Regions from separate parts of the Pseudomonas sp. TUM25319 genome, predicted to be linked through region 2. Evidence: riboswitches for the same ligand, from Rfam matches in the RefSeq annotation. Region 2 holds a riboswitch; each other region holds the start of a gene.

Region 1 (4,244 bases), 1.7 Mb from region 2:
GGTAGTCCTTTGAAATATGCCGAAGCCCTAGGTTGAAGGGGCTGCGAAGGCAATGCAAGTGGCCATTATGGGCGATACAGGTGCGCGTGTCCGGCCCGGTACAGCGCCGACTCGCTGAAGCTGTCGCTGGACAGCACCCGCCCCACCAGGATCAGCGCGGTGCGGCGGAACCCCTTGCGCTCGCTCTGCCCGACGATGTCGTCGAGGGTGCCCAGCACCCAGTCCTGGTCCGGCCAGGTGGCGCGGTGGACCACGGCAATCGGACAGTCACCGCCGTAGTGCGGGCGCAGTTCCTCGACGATCCGTGCCAGATGACGGACCCCGAGGTGAATCGCCATGGTCGTGCCGTGCGCCGCCAGGCTGGCCAGCGCCTCGCCCTCGGGCATGGGCGAGCTGTCGGCGAAGCGGGTGAGGATCACGCTCTGGGCAATGTCCGGCAGGGTCAGCTCGCAGCCCAGCAGCGCGGCACTGGCAGCGGTGGCGGTGACGCCGGGGACGATCTCGTAGTGAATGCCCAGCTCGCGCAAATGGCGGATCTGCTCACCAATCGCGCCGTACAGGCTGGGGTCGCCGCTGTGCACCCGGGCTACGTCCTGGCCCTTGGCGTGGGCGGCGCTGATGGCGTCGATGATCTGTTGCAGGTGCAGCTCGGCGCTGTTGATCAGAGTCTCGGCACTGTGGCCTTCGAGCACTGCAGCGGGTACCAGGGAGCCGGCGTAGATGATCACCGGGCACTGGCGGATCAGGCGCTGGCCCTTGACGGTGATCAGCTCCGGGTCGCCGGGGCCGGCGCCGATGAAATAGACGGTCATGACGAATCCTTGGACGAGAGGCGGCGGATTATCCGCCAAAGGACGGTGCCCAGGCCAATGCCAGGGTCATGTCGTCCTGCACGATACGGGTGATGCGCAGTTGCGCGATGCCGCCGCCGGCCTGTTCGGCCAAGGCCAGGGCGCTGCTTTCGGCCACGCCGTGGCAGCCGCTGTGGCGAAAGGCGATGGCGGAATGGTGACTCAGGCGTGAGGCAAAGGGCGCCAGTTGCGCGGCGCTGAAGAAGATCAGCGGCAGGTCGAGGTCGGCCGCCAGGCGCAGCAGGCCGGGTTCGTTGCGCTTGAGGTCGATGCTGGCCAGGCCAGCGAGGGCGGAAACGGGCAGGTCATGGGCCTGCAGGGTCTGCCGCAGCAGTCTGGCCAGAGCACTGGCCGAATTGCCGCGACGGCAGCCCAGCCCGGCGAACAGCGGGGTTACGCCGGGTGTAACGGTCATCAGGCCGCCTGGCGACGGTACAGCCAGGCGCTGATCAGGCCCAGGGCGACCCAGAACGCGGCGTTGGTCAGCAGCGAAGCGACGATGAACTGCGACTCCAGGGCCTCCGGTGCCAGGCTCTCATGCACTTCAGGTTGCGGCGCGCCGATCACGTGGGGGAGGACCAGCAGCACCAGGCCTACGGCCTTGAGCAGCCAGTTGCCGGCGAACACGATCAGGGCCAGGCCCACGGCGGTGGCGGCGGCAGTGCCGACCCACCAGTACTGACGCAGGGCCAGGTCGGCGGCGGCGGTGCCGGGCAGTTCGGGCGGCAGGCCGAGGTTCGGTGCCAGGCAGAACACGGCGAAACCGCCCAGGCCCCAGAGGGCGCCGGTGGCCACGCGTCCCGGGCTGCGGAGGGTGTACATGGCGGCGAGCAGCAGGGCAAAGCCCACCGCGACCACCAGGTTGCCACCGGTGGTGGACAGCACGCGCTGCCAGCCATCTTCCGGCGACCAGGCTTCGGCGTCGTGGTGATGTTCTTCAGTGGCGGCGGCGCCGGCATGCTCGTGTTCGTGAGCGGCCGGGGCGGCGGTTTCATAGGTTTCCGCCTGGAGGATCAGCGGCGACACCCAGAAGCTCTGCAACAGGGTCAACAGCAGGGCGGCCAGCAGGCCGGCGAAGCCTGCGGTGCGGGCAATGCGCATGAACATTCGGGCAGGCCTCAGTGGCAGGGGAAGGCGGCGCTGTGGCGGGTGTCGTGAGCGGCGTTATGCACCGCTTCGATGTGCGAGAACCCGGCGAAGTAGACCAGGCACAGGCCCAGTACCGAGGCGCTTACGGCGGCGACGATACGCTGGCTGAGGGTGACGGGTGTGGCGATGGAAGGACGGGCTGTGGTGATCGGCATGGCGCTTTCCTCTTGGTGTTATCGGCAACAGGCAAGCGCGAAGAACCCCTGACCGGACTCGCCCAGGAGTTGCAACGTCGCCCGCCCACCGCAGGTTTGGTCAATGCTGGTCTGGGCCGGTCTCCGGGCTGGCGAGGGTGGATGAACAACTCCAACCGTGGCGTCACCTTCCCATGCCGAACTGCTGGCACAGTGGATCAGACGCTTTCCTCGCTTACCGTTGCGGGGGCAGCACCGGCTTTTACCGGTTTCCCGTTTCACCTTTTGTAATAAAAAAGGCACCCAAACGAATCGCGCTAGGAAATCACGCGCGTTGACATCCGTCAATACAGCGGTTGACCGACTTCCGGGCACTGCGTAGCCTTGCCGATTCGAGGTTCTTCGGCGCGGGCCGGAGCTAGGTTCTGTACGAAAAGTCTTGAGACGAAGGTCAGGCAAGGCGAAAACAGCCGAGGAAGCGGAGTTGACTGGTTGTCAATGAGCATTCCGAGGCTGTTTTCAACGCAGCATCACCGAGTATCAAGGCTTTTCGTACAGAACCGAAGAGGGGAACGCGGTGCGCCTTTATTGGCCAGGCCGCGGCTGCCCCCGCAACTGTAGGCGCTGCCAGCATCGACACAGCCACTGCCCAGACGGCGGGAAGGCGTCGGTGACGCCCTGAAGGGCACAGCGCGAGCCAGGAGACCTGCCTCGTACAGTTTCCGACATTCAACCGGGCGGGGTGATCCGGTGGCGAACGCGCCCAGGCCAGACGGCCTGCGGCTCCCGTCCCGCATGCCCGCCATCCTGCCAAGGGCATCCGACATGAAAACACTGGCCAAACTCCCCGTCACCATCGTCACCGGCTTCCTCGGTTCGGGCAAAACCACCCTGCTGCGGCACATGCTGGACAACGCCCAGGGCCGCCGCATCGCGGTGATCGTCAACGAGTTCGGCGAGCTGGGCATCGACGGCGAGATCCTCAAACAATGCAGCATCGGCTGCACCGAGGAAGAGGCCAGCGGCCGTGTCTACGAGCTGGCCAACGGCTGCCTGTGCTGCACCGTCCAGGAAGAGTTCTTCCCGGTGATGCGCGAACTGGTGGCCCGTCGCGGCGATCTCGACCATATCCTGATCGAAACCAGCGGCCTGGCGCTGCCCAAGCCTCTGGTACAAGCCTTCCAGTGGCCGGAAATCCGCAATGCCTGCACCGTCGACGCGGTCATCACCGTGGTCGACAGCCCGGCCGTGGCCGCCGGCACCTTCGCCGCCTTCCCCGAGCAGGTGGACGCCCAGCGTAAGCTGGACCCGAACCTGGACCACGAATCGCCGCTGCACGAGCTGTTCGCCGACCAACTGGCCAGCGCCGACCTGGTGGTGCTGAACAAGGCCGACCTGATCGCCGCCGACGCCCTGGCTGCGGTGCGTGCCGAAGTGGCCGAAGAGCTGCCGCCTGCGGTGAAGGTGATCGAGGCGAGCAAAGGCGTGTTGCCACTGGACGTGCTGCTGGGCCTGGGCGCCGAGTCCGAAGCTCATATCGATGGCCGGCGCACCCACCACGACAGCCACCATGATGACGACGACCACGACGATCACGATCACGACGCCTTCGATTCCATCTCCCTGGAACTGCCGGAAGCCGACGAAGCCCTGCTGCTGGACGCCCTGACCCAACTGGTGGTGGATACCGGCATCCTGCGGGTCAAGGGCTTCGCCGCCATTCCCGGCAAGCCGATGCGTCTGCTGATCCAGGGCGTGGGCACCCGCTTCGACAAGCACTTCGACCGCGCCTGGCGCGCCGACGAACCGCGGGTCACGCGCCTGGTGCTGATCGGCCAGGAACTGGAGGCCGAGGTCCTGCAAGCCCGTCTGCGCTCGGCCCTGGGCGCCTGATCCATGCACCTGCTGCGGACCCAGCCCGGTGGTTTCGTACCGGACGACAGCATTGCCGACCTCGGGCAGACACCTGCCGAGCTGGTGATCCTTTGCAGTGGTGATTCGCACCTGGCGCTGCTGGCCGAAACCGCCCGGCAGTTGCCGGGCGATTACCCCAGCCTGCGCCTGGCCAACCCCATGCAGGTACAGAACCATGCCTCGGTAGACCTTTACG
Region 2 (4,244 bases):
CAGGCGGTCGGCGGACTCGTAGCCAAGGCGACTGCGGGCGAAGTAGTCGGGGATGTTGTTGAGGGTCGCGCCATTGCGTGATTCGGTGAGGTTGCGGGTCATGTCCGCCTGCAATTGCCAGCGGTCGCTGAGCTGGATCCGGCCATCGAGCTCGAAGCCCCGCACCCTGATCTCGCCGTCACCGTTGACCCATTGGGTATCAACGATAGCGATCAGGTCCTGGATACGGCGATGGAACAGCGTGCCGCTGACGCTCCAGGGCTGGCCGTCGAGCAGGTTGCTGTAGTCCAGGCCCAGTTCGGCGTTGCGGCTTTTCTCCGGCTTGAGGTTGGGGTTGCCCATCGAGTCGCCCGGCTCGTTCACGTACAACTGCTCCGCGCTGGGCAGCTTGTAGGCGGTGCCGAACTGGCCACGCAGCTTGAGGCGGTCGGTGAGGTCGTAGAGCGAGGTGAGCATGCCCACGGTCGCGCTGTCGCCGCCGCTCAGGTGCTCGCGGCGTACGCCGATGCTTGGATGCCAGTCGGGCAGGGCAGCGATTTCCGGGCGCAGTTGCACATACAGCGCGTGCGCCTCGGCCTGGTTGTTGTCGATCTGCCAGACATCGTCCTTGCCCTTGAACCACTGGTTGTCGCTGCCGAACACCAGGGTATGACCGCCGGGCAGTACGGCGGTGCCTTCGGCTTGTACGCCCCAGTCGCTGAAGCCCCAGTAGTCGTTGTGGTTGAGCACCCGGGTGCTGCCGTCGGTGTTGTTGTAGGTGCGGTTGTAGAGCGTGTCCCAATCGTTCATGTGGCCTTTGACGAAGTAGCTGAAGCGCTCGTCGAGGTGCTGTTCGAAGGTGGCCGTGGCGATCTGCTGGACACGGTCGTTGGTGGTGTTGCGGTTGGCGTCGGGACGCAGGAAGTCGAGGCTGGCGGCGCTGTATTGGTAGAAAAGTTCGAGGCGACTGTCGTTGGCAAAGCTCTGCGCGGCCTTGGCGCCGAAGGTGTTGACCTCGTAGCTGCGCTTCCTGTCGCTGACCGTCGCGGTCATCTGGCTGTTGCGGTAGGGCTGGTAGCCTTCGGAAATGTTGTGGCTCACGTACGCCAGCAGGCCGAGGTCGCCCAGGTCGTTGCTGAAGATCCGCTCGATACGTGCGTCGCCATTGCGCCCGGCGAAGCTGTCCACACCCAGGTTGACCTGGCCGGACGGATCGCGGGACTGCGCGTTGCGGGTGACGATGTTGATCACACCGGATACCGCCTGGGTGCCGAACAGCAGGCTCTGCCCGCCCTTGAGCACTTCGATGCGCTCGATGGCGGCAGCCGGCAGGGTGTCGATGTAGATGCCGCCGTAGAGACGGTTATTCAGGCGCACGCCGTCGAGCATGATCAGTGTGTCGTCGTTGCGCCCGCCCAGCAGCGAGTAGGTGCCGTAGTCGAACGGGCCTTGCTTGGGTGCCACGTAGAGGCCGGGGACGAACATCTGCAGGACGCGGGTGATGTCGGCGCTGGGGCCGGCGCGTTCGATCTGCTCGCGTTCGACGATCTCGACCTTGCTGCCGAAGCGGGCCATCTGGGCGATGGTGTCCGATTCTACCGGTGGCGCCGAGACGAATTGCTGATCGAGGTTTACCGCTGCCGCGAGAGCGCCGGTATTGCCGCCCAGCAGGCAGCCGATCAGTGGAAGGTAACGTGTATTCATTGACTTCTCGAAAAGGACTTTCGGGAAGCGCACAGGAGGGTGCTGGCGAACGCGCGCCAGTCTACCGGCTCGTGCCCGCCCACCGCAGGTTTGCCAAAAAGACTGATCGCGTCCGTGCCACAGTCGTGACGTTCCAGGCCGGTCTCCGGGCTTGCGAGTATCGAGGCGTTCGCCTTCCCATGCCTGGGCACAGTGGCTTGTTGAACGCTTCACTCGCTTACCGTTGCGGGGGCAGCGCCGGACTTGTCATGAGAGACGCACCGGCTTCCCGTTTCACCTGCCGCGCGGCGGCGGCAGACACCTGAAACGGGCGGCATCTGACCACCGGGACGACCGTTCGTCAACCGATGAGGGCCAATTGCCATTTCCCAGGCATAAAAAAACGGCACCTTGCGGGTGCCGTTTTCGGGAGCGTCCTGCGTGTTACTTGTGCAGTTCTTCCGCCGCGTACAGGGTGTTCTCCAGCAGGCAGGCGCGGGTCATGGGGCCGACGCCGCCCGGGACCGGCGTGATCCAGCCGGCGCGGGGCAGGGCGGTCTCGTAGACCACATCGCCAACCAGCTTGCCGTCTTCCTGGCGGTTGATGCCGACGTCGATGACGATGGCGCCTTCCTTGATCCACTCACCCTTGACCAGGCCCGGCTTGCCGGCGGCGACCACCACCAGGTCGGCGCGACCGACGTGGCCAGCCAGATCCTTGGTGAAACGGTGGGTGACGGTCACGGTGCAACCGGCCAGCAGCAGTTCCATGGCCATCGGGCGACCGACGATGTTGGAAGCGCCGACCACTACGGCGTTCATGCCGTAGAGATCCTGGCCGGTGCTTTGCAGCAGGGTCATGATGCCTTTCGGGGTGCAGGGACGCAGCAGCGGGATGCGCTGGGCCAGGCGGCCGATGTTGTAGGGGTGGAATCCGTCGACGTCCTTGTCCGGGCGAATGCGCTCCAGCAGCAGGGAGGCGTCCAGGTGGGCCGGCAACGGCAGTTGCAGCAGGATGCCGTCGATGTTCGCATCATCGTTGAGACGGTCGATCAGGTCGGTCAGCTCTTGCTGGGAGGTACTGCTGGGCAGGTCGAACGCCTGGGAAATGAAGCCGACTTCTTCGCAGTCCTTGCGCTTGTGCGAAACATAGACTTGAGAGGCGGGGTCGTTGCCAACCAGGATCACCGCCAGGCCGGGGGTCCGCAGACCTTGCTGGCGACGTTCCACGACACGTTTGGCGATCTGCTGGCGCAGGCTGGCGGCGATCGCCTTGCCGTCGATAAGTTGTGCAGTCATGACGGGTGATTAACCATCGAGAGGAAAAAAAAGAGCGCGCATTCTCGCATGACGGCGGCGCAGGGCAAAGGCGCTTGGTCCGGCAATTCCCCTAAGCCCTTCAATAAAATGAATTTTTTTGAGAAAAGAGTTGACGATCCCGCCGGTCGTCTATAGGATTCGCCTCACTTGTCGGGCAGGGCCTAGCACTGGTTAGCAAGGTCGGGCAGAATAAGCGGATTTTTTAGCTTGTTCAGTACGGCTAAAAGTTAATTTGTAATCCTAAGTGAAAGCAGATTAAATATGCGCCCGTAGCTCAGCTGGATAGAGCATCCGCCTTCTAAGCGGATGGTCGCAGGTTCGAGTCCTGCCGGGTGCGCCAATCAAGGGCAGCTTTGGCACAAGTCAGTAATGCAATATGGTGGACGTAGCTCAGTTGGTAGAGCGCAGGATTGTGATTCCTGTGGTCGAGGGTTCGATTCCCTTCGTCCACCCCATATTCCAAAAGGCGCCTGATGAAAATCTGGCGCCTTTGCTTTAAATGCTTCACGCGGACGTGGTGAAATTGGTAGACACACTGGATTTAGGTTCCAGCGGCGCAAGCTGTAAGAGTTCGAGTCTCTTCGTCCGCACCATCTAAGCGTCTGTTTTCAAAGGGTTTTATCCCAGCGACCTCTTAAATGGGAGCGAACTGGGAACACTTTGGGAATCGCAACGCAAAAAAAGGCAGCCTCATAGGGCTGCCTTTTTCATTTCCGGACCTCGGTTTCCTCACAGCCGAAGCGCGTGCTCCAGCATGCCGATCATGTCCGGCCCATCCTGGTGAATCCATTTCCCATAGTGCTTCCAGATCATCGCCGTCGAGGTGTGCCCCATCTGGTCCGCAATCCAATCCAGCGGCACCACGCCGGTGCTCAGCGTCTGGCTCGCGTAAGTGTGCCGGCAGTTGTTCGGGCCGCGGTACCGCACGCCGACTTTCTCCAGATGCCCCCGCCACCAGGTCTTCACCAGCACGTCAGAACTCGTCCAGGCCGCGTTGGTGGTGGTCTTGTGGAAGACGAAGCGCAGCTTCTGCCGCTTGACCGTCCGGTTGTCGCGATCGGTGACGTCGACTTCCACCGCCGGCCGGCCCCTGGTGAAGCGGATCTGCGCCCGGAGCGCGTCCAGCGCAGGCTTTATCAGCCGCACCTCTCGTGTCGATCGTCGGGTCTTGGTCACCCTGTAGTTGCTGCGGACCTGCGACCGGCGGAACTTCACGGCGCCTGTTTCGAGGTCTACGTCTTCCCAGGCCAGTGATATCGCTT
Region 3 (4,244 bases), 3.0 Mb from region 2:
AATCCGGTCAGCAGATCGATGGGCTTGCCCGCCGGCTTGCCGTCTGCGCTGAACGGCACGAACAGCACCTTGTAGCCGCTGTGGGGCTTGCGGTTCCACGAACCGTGCTGGCCGATGAGCGCACCCTGGTCGAAGGGCGGAGGCAATACGCCGGGTTCGGCGAAGGTCAGGCCCAGGGAAGCGGTATGCGGGCCGACCGCATAGTCGGGGGCGATGGCCTTGGCCACCAGGTTCGGGTCTTGCGGCTGTACCCGGACATCCACATGCTGGCCATAGTAGCTATAGGGCCAGCCATAGAAGCCACCGTCGCGCACCGAAGTGATGTAGTCCGGCACCAGGTCGCTGCCGATCTCGTCGCGCTCGTTCACCGCCGTCCACAGTTGCCCGCTGTGGGGCTCCCAGGCCAGACCATTGGGGTTGCGCAGGCCGGACGCGAAGATCCGGTGCTGGCCCGTGGCAGGGTCGACTTCCCAGATCGCCGCGCGGCCTTGCTCCTGGTCCATGCCGTTCTCGGCAACGTTGCTGTTGGAGCCGACGGTGACATAGAGCTTCTTGCCATCGCGGCTGGCGATGACGTTCTTGGTCCAGTGATGGTTCAGCGGTCCGCCCGGCAGGTCCGTCACGGGTTGGCCGGGGCCGCTGATCGACGTGCTGCCGGGCTGATACTGGAAGCGCAGCAGCCGGTCGGTGTCGGCGACGTAGAAATCGTTGCCCACCAGCGCCATGCCGAAGGGCGAATTGAGGTTGTCGAGGAAGACCGTGCGGGTTTCCGCCACGCCGTCGCCATCGGCGTCCCGCAGCAGGCTGATGCGGTTGGCGCTTGGCACTCCGGCGCCGGCGCGGGCCATGACTTTTTTCATCACCCAACCCTTGATGCCCTTGCCATCCTCGGGTTTCGGCGGGGCGTTGGTTTCCGCCACCAGCACATCGCCGTTGGGCAGTACGTAGAGCCAGCGCGGGTGGTCCAGGCCGCTGGCGAAGGCCGCCACCTGGGTGCCGGGTGCGGCGGTCGGCTTGCCGCCGTCGGGCCAGCCGACGGCGGGGGCGATGTTCACGGTAGGGATCAGGGTCTTGTTCGGTTCCGGCAGTTGCGGCGAAGGGCCGCTGCCGTCGGTGACCTGGAGGCGGGCGTTTTCACCGCAGGCGCTCAGGCCGGTAGTGATTGCCAGCAGCAAGGCGATGCGCAGTGAAGACATGGTCCGCTCCTTTCTCTTGACCGGTCGGTCTACAAGGTCAGAGGTGGAGCGGACGCCGGAGGTTCAATCGGTGCAGTCAGGCCTGTTTCAGCAGCAGGGCGACACCGGGGTAATACTGCCCGAGTTCGTCGTGCAACTTCCGGTAGCCATAGGGGAAGCACCAGGCAATCGCGCAGGCGTTGTGCTTTTGCAGGTCGTCGACGAAGTCCTGCAGTTCCTCCGGGCTGGCGTACTGGCCGAGCTTGCACGGGCTGGCGAACAGCGTGGCGATCTTCAACTGGCTGGGATAGGCGATGCTTCGGGCCGTGGTGGTCGCTTCCTGCAGGGCGCTGCTCAGATCGACCCGGCCCACTTTCGGCCAGCGCTGGCTGACATGCAGGTACGCCGATTCGTCGCGGCTGGCCACCAGCAGGTCGCAGCGGGCGCCGCGTTCGCATTCGTCGCGCTGCTTCTTGCTCTGGAAATCCTGCAGGGTCACCAGTTCGGCTTGCCAGAGGGCGCTGGAGAGAATCCCGAGGTTGCTCCGGGCGCTTTGCCAATACGGGCCTTCGTTGTCGCCGAGGACCTGGTTGAAGCGCTCGATGCACTCGCCCCAGCGCTCCAGCGCCGGGCGCAGGAATTCCAGGCTGGGGTTGTTGATGATCAGGCCTTGCATGCTGCTCTCCTTCGTAATTGTTGTACGAGCTACAGCGGGAAAAGCGTGGCACTTTGATATCACTGCGCAGAGTGTGGCACAAGACGACAGAAACGCCATCGAACGCGCCGTACAGGGCGCCTTTCATTGACGCTCCGGATGCAACCCTCTAACCTTCGCGACTTGTTTCAGGTGCTCTGTGGCCCGCCGGCCGACAGGGTGAAACAGGGAAGCCGGTGAGCGCGTCAGGCACGCGTCATTCCGGCGCTGCCCCCGCAACGGTAAATGAGTCAAGGCTGCGCATGGCCACTGGGTGTCGTCACCCGGGAAGGCGCCCGGCCAGGGTTTCGCTACCCGCTCATGAGCCCGGAGACCGGCCTGCGACAGTTCAACGGCATCACGGAGGGTGATGCGCGGTTTTCCGGGCGACGCCGCCTGGCTTCTGCGCGTGTTCCGTGTGCCACCATCCCTTATCTGTCGCCACTGGCCGTTGATTTCGGTCCAGCCTGGGCCGACAGTGGCTCGCGGAGATCCCGATGACCGAATCCACCGAACGTGACGAACGCCACCTGGCGCGCATGCAGCGCAAGAAGGCGGTGATCGACGAGCGTATCGCCAATGCCCCCAACGAATGCGGCCTGCTGCTGGTGCTCAGCGGCAACGGCAAGGGCAAGAGCAGTTCGGCGTTCGGCATGCTTGCCCGGGCCATGGGCCACGGCATGCAGTGCGGCGTGGTGCAGTTCATCAAGGGCCGCAATGCCACCGGCGAAGAGCTGTTCTTCCGTCGCTTCCCCGAGCAGGTGCGCTACCACGTGATGGGCGAGGGCTTTACCTGGGAAACCCAGGACCGCCAGCGCGACATCGCCGCCGCCGAAGCGGCCTGGGCGGTGTCCCGGCAACTGCTGCAGGATCCGGCCATCGGCTTCGTGGTCCTCGACGAACTGAACATTGCCCTCAAGCACGGTTATCTGGATCTCGACCAGGTGCTCGCCGACCTGCAGGCGCGTCCGCCGATGCAGCACGTGATCGTCACCGGCCGCGGCGCCAAGGACGACATGATCGAACTGGCCGACACCGTCACCGAAATGGGCATGATCAAGCACGCCTTCCAGGCCGGTATCCGGGCGCAGAAGGGCGTCGAACTATGAGCGACACCCGGCATTGCCCGGCGGTGCTGATCGCCGCGCCGGCCTCCGGCCAGGGCAAGACCACCGTCACCGCCGCCCTGGCGCGCCTGCATCGCAACCAGGGGCGCGAGGTGCGGGTGTTCAAGTGCGGCCCTGATTTCCTTGACCCGATGATTCTCGAGCGCGCCAGCGGCGCGCCGGTGTATCAGCTCGACCTGTGGATGGTCGGCGCCGAAGAAAGCCGTCGCCTGCTCTGGGAGGCGGCCGCCGAAGCCGACCTGATCCTGATCGAGGGCGTGATGGGGCTGTTCGACGGTACGCCGTCCAGCGCCGACCTGGCCCGCCATTTTGGCGTACCGGTGCTGGCAGTGATCGACGGCACTGCCATGGCCCAGACCTTCGGCGCCCTGGCCCTTGGCTTGGCGCGCTATCAGCCGGACCTGCCGTTTGCCGGTGTGCTGGCCAACCGTGTCGGCTCGCTGCGCCATGCGCAACTGCTGGAAGGCAGCCTGACCGAAGGGCTGCGCTGGTACGGTGGACTGTCGCGGGAAACCGCTATCGAACTGCCGAGCCGGCATCTGGGGCTGGTCCAGGCCAGCGAGCTGACTGACCTCGACCTGCGTCTCGATGCCGCCGCCAAGGCCCTCGGCGACAGTTGCCAGTCGTCGCTGCCGCCCCCGGTGGCCTTTGCCGCGCCCGAGCCGGTCGCCACCGAGCGCCGCTTGCAGGGCGTGCGCATCGCGGTGGCCCGTGACGAAGCCTTCGCCTTCACCTATGGCGCCAACCTCGATCTGCTGCGGGCCATGGGCGCGGAGCTGAGCTTCTTCTCGCCGATTCATGACGGTGCGATTCCCGAGGCCGACAGCCTGTACTTGCCCGGTGGCTATCCGGAGCTGCATCACCATGCCCTCGCGGGCAATGCCCCGATGCTGGCCGCCATCCGCGCCCACCACCAGGCTGGTAAGCCGTTGCTGGCCGAGTGTGGCGGCATGCTGTACCTGCTCGAGGCCCTCACCGACGTCGCTGGCGAGCGCGCCGAGCTGGCCGGCCTGCTGGCGGGCGAAGCGGTGATGCAGAAGCGCCTCGCGGCCCTGGCCTTGCAGGCCGTGGAACTGCCGGAAGGCACGTTGCGTGGGCACACCTATCACCACTCCCTGACCAGTACCGAGCTGGAGCCGGTCGCCCGCGGGCAGAGCCCCAACGGCGGACGCGGTGCGGAAGCGGTGTACCGCATCGGCCGGCTGACCGCCTCCTACGTGCATTTCTACTTTCCGTCCAACCCTGATG
Region 4 (4,244 bases), 570 kb from region 2:
GCTGGCTGCGCGACGATCCGCGCCAGCTCAAGGCCACCGTGCGCGGCGCGGTGACGGACAGCCACGGCGTGACCCTGAATCGCATCGTGTTCGTCCAGCCCACCAGCATCCACAAGACCACCAGCGGCAAGATCCAGCGCGGCAGGATGCGCCAGCTCTACCTGGCGGCCCAACTGGAACTGCTCGATGACGCCTGAGACGGGCCTGGTGCAGTGGCTGGCCGACGACGCGGCGCCGGTCAGCCTGGTGTGCTTTCACTGCGCCGGCGGCAGTGCACAGGGGTTCTTCCCGTGGAAAAAAGCCGTGGCCGGCCGCTGCGAACTGTATGCGGTGGAACTGCCCGGCCGTACCCGGCGACTGCGCGAGCCCTTCGCCCGCTCGCTGGCGGAGCTGGCCGGGCACTTCGCCGAGCAGTGCCAGCGGCTGCCGGACAAACCGCTGGTGCTGTTCGGCCACAGCCTGGGGGCCCTGCTCGCCTACGAAACCGCCCGCCACCTGCTGGCCGCGGGCGCCCGGCGACCCTCGCGGCTGCTGGTGGCGTCACGGCAAAGCCCGGACTGGCTGCCAGTCTGCGCCGGCCTGCCGCCGCTGACCGACCGCGCCCTGCGCGACTACCTCGCCGACCTCGCCGGCACGCCCAGGGAAGTGCTGGACAACCCGGCGATGATGGACCTCACCGTACCGATCCTGCAGGCCGACCTTGAACTGATCCTCGACTACCGCCATCGGTACCAGCAGCCGCTGGAGATCCCCGTGGTGGCTTTCGGGGCGCTGGAGGACCGCCAGGTGAGCTACGAGTCGCTGCTGGCCTGGCGTCGGGTCAGCGGTGCCGGGTTCTCCCTGCGCATGAGCGACGGCGGGCACTTTGCGGTGATGGGGCAAATCGAAAGCGTGCTGCGGGCCCTGGGCTGACGCCCGGGGCTGGCCCTGCGCCGCTCTATCCCGTACCATCGCGCCCCGCCGGTTTCCGAAAGGAATTAATAGGGAATCCGTGCGCGCCGCCCACCGGCGCGAAAACGGAACTGCCCCCGCAACTGTAGGCGCCGAGCCTGCTCCTCATCGAACGCCACTGGGCCACGCCCGGGAAGGCTGGAGCAGTGCCAGGACGCGCCAGTCAGGAGACCTGCCGGCCAGCAGCATCACAAACCCACCGGCGGGGTGTCCGGAAAGGGCATCCCGTCTGCGCACGGCAACCGTCTTCACGGCTGCCCGGCGTGCGTCCGCGTGTTTTTCCGGGGTGTGTTTTCCAGACCTGTGCCGTGTCACCGCACACGTTCGAATGGAGATCGCATCCGCATGTCACCGTCCCGTCTCGCCCTAGCCCTGCTCGCCAGCCTCGGCCTGAACCACGCCGCTGTCGCCGCGCCTACCCAGTACCCGCTCACCGTGGACAACTGCGGCATGAAGCTGACCTTCGACCAGGCGCCCGCCCGCGCCGTGACCATCGGCCAGTCCGGTACCGAGATGTTCTATGCCCTGGGCCTGGAACAGAAGCTGGCCGGCACCTCGCTGTGGTTCAGCGATGTCCCCGAACGCTTCAAGGCGCAGAACGCGAAGGTCGAGCGTCTGGCCGACAACGACCCCAGCTTCGAGGCGGTGATCGGCAAGCGGCCCGGCCTGGTGGCGGTGCAGTTCGAGTGGATGGTCGGACCGCAAGGCGTGGTCGGCACCCGCGAGCAGTTCGCCGACCTCAAGGTGCCGACCTACCTGATGCCGTCCGACTGCGAAGGCAAGGACAACCTCAGCGGCGCCGACGGCACCCGCCTGCAACCGTTCCAGATCGACAGCCTGTACAAGAGCATCGAGCAACTGGCGCAGATCATGGACGTGAGCGAGCGCGGCGATGCCGTGGTCAACGACCTCAAGGCGCGTCTGGCCAAGGTCACCGCCAGCGCCGGCCAGCGCCGCGAAGAAAACCAGTCGGCGGTGTTCTGGTTCTCCAGCGCCGACCTCGACATCGACCCCTACGTGGCCGGGCGCAAGGGTATTCCCGACTTCATGCTCAACACCCTGGGCATGCGTAACGTCATCGAGTCCGATGAGGAATGGCCGACCGTGGGCTGGGAAACCATCGCCAAGGCCAACCCGACCTTCCTGGTGATCGCCCGCATGGACCGCCGCCGCTTCCCCGCCGACGATTACCTGAAGAAACTCGAGTTCCTCAAGAACGATCCGGTCACCCGCAACATGGACGCAGTGAAAAACGACCGCATCGTCATCATCGACGCCAACTCGATGCAGGCCAGCCTGACCCTGATCGATGGCATCGAAGCCCTGGCCGCCGCCAGCCAGAAGGCCCGTTGATGCTCCACGCCCTTGCCCGTCTCGCCCTGCGCTCGCTGGGCCATGCACTGTGGGTCGGCGCCCTGCTGGCCCTGGCGGTGATCGCCGCGGCCAGCATCGGCGAAACGCGCCTCGGGCTGTCCGTGGTGCTGGACGTGCTGGGCAACAAGTTGTGGAGTGCCGGGCATCTGCTCGACCCCATCGACGAAGGCATCATCTGGAACTATCGCCTGCCCCGCGCCCTGGTGGCCGGCGCCTGCGGGGCCGGTCTGGCCATGGCCGGCGTGGTATTGCAGGCGCTGCTGCGCAACCCGCTGGCCGACCCCTACCTGCTGGGGATTTCCGCCGGAGCGTCCACAGGCGCGGTGCTGGTGGCGATCATCGGGGTCGGCGCCGGAGCCTTGTCGATGTCCGCCGGCGCGTTCGTCGGCGCCCTCGCCGCCTTCGCCCTGGTGGCGCTGCTGGCCCGGGGCGCACGGGGAGCCGGCAGTGCCGGACAGATCATCCTCGCCGGTATCGCCGGTTCGCAGTTGTTCAACGCCCTCACCTCGTTCCTGATCACCGCCTCGGCCAGCGCCGAACAGGCCCGCGGCCTGATGTTCTGGCTGCTGGGCAACCTCAGCGGAGTGCGCTGGCCGGCGGTGTGGCTGGCGCTGCCGGTGGTGCTGGCAGGCTTGCTGCTGTGCCTGTGGCACCGCCGCGCACTGGACGCCTTCACCTTCGGCAGCGATGCCGCGGCGGCGCTGGGCATTCCGGTGCGCCGGGTACAGGTGCTGCTGGTGACCTGCTCGGCGCTGATGACCGCCGTGCTGGTCTCCCTCGTCGGCTCCATCGGCTTCGTCGGCCTGGTGATTCCCCATGCCGTGCGCCTGCTCGCCGGCCCGCGGCACACCCGCCTGCTACCGCTGAGCGCACTGTGCGGGGCATTGTTCCTGATCGCCGCCGATGTGCTGTCGCGCACCCTGCTCAAGGGGCAGGTGCTGCCCATCGGCGTGATCACAGCGCTGGTCGGCGCACCGGTGTTCGCCCTGATCCTGATCCGGGGGCAGCGCCTGCGATGAACGCCTTCAACGATGCGCAACGCTGTGCCGCCCTCGCCTGCAACGGCCTGGGCTATCGGATCAAGGACACGCCGCTGCTGGCGGAAGTGAGCTTGCAGGCGGTTCCCGGCGAAACCCTCGGCATCGTCGGCCCCAACGGTTCGGGCAAATCCACCCTGCTGCGGCTGCTGGCCGGTCTGCTCAAACCTTGCGCCGGTGAGGTACTGCTCAACGCGCAACCGCTGTCGCGCCTGCGCCGCAGCGACATCGCCCGGCAACTGGCGGTGGTGGAACAACAGGCCAGCACCGATGACGCCATCAGCGTGCGCGACGCCGTGGAACTGGGCCGCACGCCTTGGCTGTCGGCGCTGTCACCGTGGAACGCAGCCGACGATGCCATCGTCGCCGACGCTCTACGGGCGGTGGGCATGCAGCACCTGGCGACACGAGCCTGGCACAGCCTGTCCGGCGGCGAGCGCCAGCGCGTGCACATCGCCCGCGCCCTGGCCCAGCAGCCGCGCGTGCTGCTGCTGGACGAGCCGACCAACCACCTGGATATCCAGCAGCAACTGAGCATCCTGCACCTGGTGCGGGCACTGCCGGTGACCACCCTGATCGCCCTGCACGACCTCAACCAGGCCCTGGACTGCGACCGCCTGGCAGTCATGCAGCAGGGCCGGCTGGTGGCCCTCGGACCGCCGCTGGAGGTACTGACCCCGCAACGCCTGCGCGACACCTTCGGCGTGCACGGCCATTTCATCGACGACCCGCTGGACGGCAGCCGTTTCCTGCGCCTGCGTCCGCTCTGACCCTGTTTCGAGGATTCTGCAATGAAACGCTTTTCCGCCCTGGCGCTGTCGGCCCTGCTGCTCAGCAGCACCGCCGTGGCCGAGGTCCATGAAGTGAAGATGCTCAACCGTG

Evidence for each region. A riboswitch is a leader RNA that binds a small molecule or an ion and turns the genes downstream of it on or off. The one in region 2 is predicted to bind cobalamin.
Region 1: linked by a shared signal. The riboswitch ahead of AC05QJ_RS19085 (CbtB domain-containing protein) and the one ahead of AC05QJ_RS11500 (TonB-dependent receptor plug domain-containing protein) in region 2 are both predicted to bind cobalamin.
Region 3: linked by a shared signal. The riboswitch ahead of cobO (cob(I)yrinic acid a,c-diamide adenosyltransferase) and the one ahead of AC05QJ_RS11500 (TonB-dependent receptor plug domain-containing protein) in region 2 are both predicted to bind cobalamin.
Region 4: linked by a shared signal. The riboswitch ahead of AC05QJ_RS14125 (ABC transporter substrate-binding protein) and the one ahead of AC05QJ_RS11500 (TonB-dependent receptor plug domain-containing protein) in region 2 are both predicted to bind cobalamin.

Annotation. Positions count from the first base shown of each region.
Region 1 is NZ_CM150751.1:4,136,418-4,140,661, reverse strand. It holds gene cobM (precorrin-4 C(11)-methyltransferase) at 66-812, opposite strand; gene AC05QJ_RS19095 (cobalamin biosynthesis protein) at 841-1,266, opposite strand; gene AC05QJ_RS19090 (CbtA family protein) at 1,266-1,958, opposite strand; gene AC05QJ_RS19085 (CbtB domain-containing protein) at 1,970-2,155, opposite strand; cobalamin riboswitch at 2,253-2,456, opposite strand; cobalamin riboswitch at 2,662-2,862, shown strand; gene cobW (cobalamin biosynthesis protein CobW) at 2,960-4,027, shown strand; gene cobN (cobaltochelatase subunit CobN) at 4,031-4,244, shown strand, end outside.
Region 2 is NZ_CM150751.1:2,432,069-2,436,312, forward strand. It holds gene AC05QJ_RS11500 (TonB-dependent receptor plug domain-containing protein) at 1-1,683, opposite strand, end outside; cobalamin riboswitch at 1,803-2,003, opposite strand; gene folD (bifunctional methylenetetrahydrofolate dehydrogenase/methenyltetrahydrofolate cyclohydrolase FolD) at 2,107-2,961, opposite strand; tRNA gene AC05QJ_RS11510 (tRNA-Arg) at 3,246-3,322, shown strand; tRNA gene AC05QJ_RS11515 (tRNA-His) at 3,362-3,437, shown strand; tRNA gene AC05QJ_RS11520 (tRNA-Leu) at 3,491-3,575, shown strand; gene AC05QJ_RS11525 (Arm DNA-binding domain-containing protein) at 3,712-4,244, opposite strand, start outside.
Region 3 is NZ_CM150751.1:5,463,869-5,468,112, reverse strand. It holds gene AC05QJ_RS24685 (PQQ-dependent sugar dehydrogenase) at 1-1,196, opposite strand, end outside; gene AC05QJ_RS24680 (hypothetical protein) at 1,273-1,851, opposite strand; cobalamin riboswitch at 2,004-2,226, shown strand; gene cobO (cob(I)yrinic acid a,c-diamide adenosyltransferase) at 2,367-2,978, shown strand; gene AC05QJ_RS24670 (cobyrinate a,c-diamide synthase) at 2,975-4,244, shown strand, end outside.
Region 4 is NZ_CM150751.1:2,997,201-3,001,444, reverse strand. It holds gene AC05QJ_RS14135 (fatty acyl-AMP ligase) at 1-197, shown strand, start outside; gene AC05QJ_RS14130 (thioesterase II family protein) at 187-912, shown strand; cobalamin riboswitch at 945-1,145, shown strand; gene AC05QJ_RS14125 (ABC transporter substrate-binding protein) at 1,297-2,304, shown strand; gene AC05QJ_RS14120 (FecCD family ABC transporter permease) at 2,304-3,344, shown strand; gene AC05QJ_RS14115 (ABC transporter ATP-binding protein) at 3,341-4,132, shown strand; gene AC05QJ_RS14110 (pseudoazurin) at 4,154-4,244, shown strand, end outside.